2 regions of the Virgibacillus tibetensis genome follow, and region 1 is predicted to be linked to the other one. Evidence: a T-box and tRNA genes for the amino acid it is inferred to sense, from the RefSeq annotation. Region 1 holds a T-box; the other holds one or more tRNA genes.
The links. A T-box is a leader RNA that pairs with one kind of tRNA and senses whether it is charged. The one in region 1 lies ahead of metG (methionine--tRNA ligase), so its partner is inferred to be a tRNA-Met.

Region 1 (3,201 bases):
CTTCCCCTTCTTTGTAAAACTTACTTACATCTTGTAAGAAGAGTTACATTTTTGAAAGGGAGAGTTACGGGGAGACAACAACTTGTAGCATTGAAATAAAGTTTGATTAAATTAACTCTATAAACCTTGATAAAATAGCAAATAGAAAAAGCGTGTCTTGAAAAAAGATTGATCATTTCTATGATCCTTATTCCATTAAAGCGCCCTATAACGGAATAACACTTTGAGCTTCTTCTATATCTATTTAGTTTAACAAGAAAAGGGATTCAAAAATTCTTATAAAGTAGATTGTTTATTTAACTTTTCAATTTCAATGTTTATAGTTTCAACATCAATCCTTTCAAATAAAGGTTTAACACTCTTTATAGAAGCTGCATATTTTTCAATAGGATTCCACTGAAACTCTGATATTCCTAACATCTCTTTTACAATAACACTAGAAAATGGAAGGAAAGGACTTAGTAATTGAGCTAAATTTGCAATGATATATATACAAGTTGTCAATGTATCCTTACAGTCCGTATGAGACTTTTTTATTTGAATCCATGGTTGTTGTGAATCAAAATATTTATTGGCACTTCTAATAAATTCGAATAGCACCTCTAAAGCTCGTTTGAAATGTGTTTCTTCAATAAGTGAACCTATTTTTGTGTAAAGGTCTTGAATATCATTCTTTATTTGTCTGTCAATTTTTCCATCTGGTATGGCTTCATCAAAAGACTTCTCTATAAATTTTAATGTTCTATTCACAAAGTTTCCGTAAGCCCCTAACAATTCACTATTGTGACTATAAATAAACTCTCTCCATGAAAAGTCAGAGTCTCTATTTTCAGGTGCATTTACAGTTAAGAAATACCGAATTGAATCTGGATGATATTTCTCAATCATATCAGGGACCCATACTGCCCAATTTTTACTTGTCGAGAGTTTTTTCTTTTCAACAGTTAAATATTCATTTGAAACTATATGAGTAGGCAAGCAAGGTTCCTCTATCCCCATTAAGATTGAAGGCCAGATTATAGAATGAAATGGAATATTATCCTTTCCATGAATATAATATGACTTTGTATCTTTGCTCCAAAAGCTAGAATCATCCTCGTTATTTTCTTCGGCCCATTTCTTACTAGCAGAAAAGTAACCTGAAACAGCTTCTATCCATACATAAATTTTCTTATCCTCATAGCCATTTACTGGTACTGGAACACCAATTGATAAGTCTCTTGAAACTGCTCGGTCATGCAACCCTTCATTTAAATACCTCTCTGTTAATTGAACCGCATTTTCACGCCACAATCCCTTCTCCTTTGCGTTATTAACATATTTTTCCAGTTTTTCTTGAAATGTACTTAATTTAAAATAGAAGTGTTCTGTATTCTTTGTAGTTGGAGAATCACCGCATATCTTACATTTCTTTTCAAGAAGGTCTAATGGTTCTAAGATTTTTGAACAATGGTCACATTGATCACCTCGTGCATCTTTACCACAATTAGGACAAAGCCCCTCTACAAATCGGTCAGGTAAAAATTGTTCACAAGTATTACAATACCCTGTTCAATTTCTTTTTTATAAATCTTTTCATTGTTGAATAACTTCAGGAATATATTTTGTACAATTTTATGATGATGTATTGTATCAGTACGTGTATAGCAATCATAAGTAAAACCAAGTTTTTCAAAGCACTCACTAAACTCTTTGTGATATTTATCAGCAATTTCTTTTGGAGTTACCCCTTCTTGCTTTGCCCTAATAGTAATTGGAGTTCCGTTACAATCACTTCCTGAACATATAGGACGTTTTCCCCTTTCGTTCTATAATACCGAGCTAAAACATCTCCTGATAATAAACTAGCTATGTGACCTAAATGCAATGAGCCATTAGCATATGGCCAAGCCCCTCCAATTAGTACATTCATACTTTTTCCTCCTTTTAACTAAATAAAAAACCTCGCCCTAAGACAAAAACGCTTGCCTAAGGACGAGGTTATACTCGTGTTACCACCTTAATTTACTAATCACTCACATGATTAGCCTCAATAAGTACGGAACAATAAAGTTCTTATACTCTGACATTTATAACGAGTGCCAAATCTCGTCACAACCTTACTCATAATTAAAGAGTTCGGCTGTGCAGCTCAGAGACCATATTCAATCAAATATTCTATGCTTCTTTTCAGCTCCCGAAGCTCTCTGTAAAAGAATAAAATTGATTTACTCTTCTCATCATTGCCTTTATTATTCATCCACCTTATTTACCTTATTATTACACTTAATTTATATTAAAACAATATTCAAATTCGAATATCAAGATACGTTGATAATATGCTCATAAAGAGCAATTTTTAAACTCATCCTTGTTCCACTAAACTGTTTAAGTACATTTCTTAACTGTCTCACACTAATCATTTTACATAAATATCCAATATTATTCAAACGCCTTATTCCATTAAATGGCCCTTTAACGGAATAACTCTATAATTACTCAACAGTTCCTTATCCATCTTTCAATTCAGATGTTCTTTTCCTTTTCACTGTAAAAACCCCCTTTAAATAAACGTTCCAAAGGGGTAAAGCTTCGCATCTTTTTTATAAACATCGTAACTTTATTTCAAATCAACACAACTATATATCTGTAACTTAGTTGGAATTTCCCCAAATCCCCCTCAACCCCTTGCGGTTATTGACTCCACCCCCTCTTTTACGCCTCAAGGCAATGAAACTAAGTTCTTCCCTCAACCTCCCATTTTTCCCCTCTTTTTTCCGTTCTGGACTGTATCTAATATTCTGCCATTGTAAAATAAGTTCTTCCCTGAATGGAGAGAAGAATCAAGAGAAAAGACTGATTATTGCGGATGAATAGAGCCACTTGTGCGGAGTTTTGAGCCATTCGTTGCGTAGAAAAGAGCCACCATTTGCGGAGCAGAGAGCCACTAATAAAACTACTCATTTATGGAATAGAGCCAGAGCCACAGCGGAGCTGCTTGCCATTGACTGTAACGCCCGATTCTTTGCAGACGCTGGAAGGGGGTCGGGGCCCCGCCAGCGAATGCTTAGAATCGACTTGTCCGTGTTATCATGTTTGAGCAGGTGTGCCTTTTAGGCATTATTTATGCCATACCTGCGATATTTCCACAACAAGGACAAAAGTTAAGTCAATGGTGGCGGACTGCCGGATTTACACTACCTCAGGAAAAGTAGTACGGTC
Region 2 (3,201 bases), on a different contig from region 1:
CTTTAAGCGCCTATCCAAACTAGGCGATATTTCTGAAGAGGATGTTGAGAACTTACTCTCACTTCACCAATTAATTATAGAAAAGATCAACGTAACTGGAGATGAAAAAAATGATAGATAGAGCAGCTTATGTGGATGCATCGGAAGTAAAGAAATTTCCTGTTATCTTTGTAATGGTGATGGGGGCTTTTGTTGCTATCCTTAACCAAACATTAATGAACGTGGCCCTTCCAGTTATGATGGTTGACTTAGATATGACGGCAAACGCAGCGCAATCGTTAACAACTATATTTATGCTCGTGAATGGGATATTAATTCCTGTTACCGCTTTTTTTATGGAGAAATATTCGACAAGAAAACTCTTTCTTACAGCAATGTCACTGTTTGCTTTAGGAACCCTAATCTGTGGAATATCCTATTCTTTCCCCATGCTTCTGGCAGGTCGTGTGGTCCAGGCATCTGGTGCTGGAATTATGATGCCACTTTTAATGAACGTTATTTTGAGCTTATTCACCATTGAAAAACGTGGAACAGCTATGGGGTATATTGGTTTAGCTATGATGTTTGCTCCGGCAATTGGACCCACACTATCCGGACTTATTGTACAGTCGTATTCATGGCGTGTGTTATTCTTCATCGTACTACCTATAGTTATTATTGATATCATTCTAGCTTATTTCCTCTTAAAGAATGTAACGAAATTATCTAATCCTAAGGTCGATTTCAAGTCAATAATTTTATCGACCTTCGCTTTTGGTGGGTTACTGTATGGGTTTAGTAGTGCAGGTGAGCAGGGATGGGATAGTGCTCAAACATTAATCCCCCTTGGAATAGGTGCTATTGTTATGGTTTTCTTTGTTACCAGACAGCTCCGACTAAAGGTACCTATGCTCGAATTCCGTGTGTTTAAATATAGCATGTTTTCGTTAACTACTATCATTAGTGTTGTTATTACCATGTCTATGTTCGCGGCAATGATCTTAATTCCTATCTACTTACAGAATATCCGCGGATTTTCACCACTGGAATCAGGATTGCTATTATTGCCTGGCGCTCTAATATCAGCATTCATGTCACCATTTACAGGTGCTCTTTTTGATCGCATTGGTGCACGGCCACTAGCACTGGTTGGTCTCGGAATTACTGCAGTTACAACATATTTATTCGCAGGCCTTACCGATGAAACAGGTTATTATTATATGATGTTTGTTTATAGTGCACGGATGGTTGGGATTTCGATGATCATGATGCCTATTATGACTGCAGGATTAAACCAGCTTCCAAGAAGGTTGTACTCCCATGGTACAGCAATGGCAAATACACTACGTCAAATGGCTGGATCTATTGGAACGGCATTTTTAGTAACCGTTATGAGCAGCCAGGCAGCGAAACATGTTTCAGATTTCATGCCTAGTACTGGTACTCCTACACAGGAGCAAATGGCGGTAATCGAAAGGCTGGCGACAATAGAAGGGATTAATGACTCCTTTATGGTTGCAACTGTGTTTGCTGTTATCGGATTTATCCTGTCCTTCTTTATAAAACGAACAAAACCCGTTGAGGAAGATGAGGAATACAATCGCGAGATGTCGAGTAAAAGTAAGTCTAAAATGCATATGAACCAGAAAACAAAAGCGAAAACGCTAGAATAGATAGGCAAAGTGTACGATTCAGGGATTAAGCAGCACTGCTTAATCCCTGAATATCAAGTTATGAAACTTTGAAGGGAGCCCTTTTCACCTAAACTATTTCATCAAAATTTATTGACACAAAAGGTGCCATGATGTATGATATCTCCTGTTGACTTATTTTGGCGGCGTAGCTCAGCTGGCTAGAGCGTACGGTTCATACCCGTGAGGTCGGGGGTTCGATCCCCTCTGCCGCTATATTTAAAAGCGTAGGCGACTGGTTATGAGTTGAAGGCTGGGATCTGAATGGGGTCTGCGAGTGACGAATTACACTTGCAGACCCTTATTAATGGAAAATGTCTACTAATCGAAAGAAAGCAGTTACCACTTATCATAGTAGTAACTGCTTTCTTTTTATCTATTATATTATAGAGCATTGTCCATAGACAGCATCTGCTACCCTCTTTTAGCACCTCGACCCCCACGTTTGGATTCCGTGTGCTTCTTTAAAGAGGCTAAACGGTCCTCTGAATCTTTGAGAAAACGGCTCATTTTTGACTCAAATGTTTCCGTTCTCTCACGAGTGTCCCTTTGTGGGCGTTTTGGTTTATCCTTTGCCTTTTTAATGGACAAACCAATTTTGCCATCCTTTTCGACATTAATAACCTTTACCGTTACTTCGTCACCAACGCTAAAATGCTCATTAATGTCTTTGACATAGTTATCGGCAACCTCACTAATGTGAACAAGGCCTGTTTTTCCTTCTCCAAGCTCAACAAATGCCCCAAAATTAGTAATCCCAGTTACCTTTCCCTGCAGCTTGCTGCCTACTTCGATTGACATAAAAAAAATGCTCCTCCTTAGAATTTTTAGAAAAACATGCTTTTCCACGTAATTGAAAAGCCTTGATTTCCTAATACTTTAAAAATAAAGTATAAATAGCTTTCTACTATATAGTATAGCTAAGCTTATAAAAGTGTGTCAATATGAAGGATCTTCGTCAGAAATTTTGAAGATCATCTCTCCTTTTCTTGAGAAGAAATAATTCGTTCGAGCTATTTCTAAAACATAATCTTCATCATTTAATAATTCAATTTCTTCTCTAAGATTCTCTTCCTCTTTTTCCAGTGAAACCAACTCTTTTTCAAGCTGTTCGTATTGCTCAGCTTTCTCTTTCTGTACCACACGCTGGTTAAAATGGTAGGTTGCCATGCTTCCAATAGCAATCACTACTATTACAGAAAATAACACAAGACGGCGATATAAACGTTGCTTCTTTTTCTTTTGTCTTTCCTGGTGTGCGTCATACTGCTGCATATAACTGGAATCTAATCTTGTTACCGTTTTTTTCTTTGAAGACAAGGCTTCTACCTCCTCTTAAACTTCATATATTTACCGATAAATGTCTTATACCTTATAACTATATTCTTCATTGTACTATAAAATCCTGCTATTTTGTGTAAAAATTGTTGTAACTTTTTTGGCAGGAGACGGTAAGTTAGCCTAAGAAGCCAAATTATTGGGGTAAATAGTATCTTTAATGTAATAAGAAGAACAGACCCTATAAATCTGA

Region 2: it has a tRNA-Met gene. The T-box ahead of metG (methionine--tRNA ligase) is inferred to sense a tRNA for this amino acid. The anticodon was not compared.

The regions. Positions count from the first base shown of each region.
Region 1 covers NZ_JARZFX010000020.1:34,389-37,589, reverse strand. The annotation lists partial or broken gene metG (methionine--tRNA ligase) at 277-1,912, opposite strand; T-box leader at 1,968-2,232, opposite strand.
Region 2 covers NZ_JARZFX010000030.1:2,466-5,666, reverse strand. The annotation lists gene QGM71_RS21515 (MarR family winged helix-turn-helix transcriptional regulator) at 1-121, shown strand, start outside; gene QGM71_RS21510 (DHA2 family efflux MFS transporter permease subunit) at 111-1,652, shown strand; tRNA gene QGM71_RS21505 (tRNA-Met) at 1,813-1,886, shown strand; gene QGM71_RS21500 (S1 domain-containing RNA-binding protein) at 2,085-2,471, opposite strand; gene QGM71_RS21495 (FtsB family cell division protein) at 2,610-2,990, opposite strand; gene yabQ (spore cortex biosynthesis protein YabQ) at 2,996-3,201, opposite strand, start outside.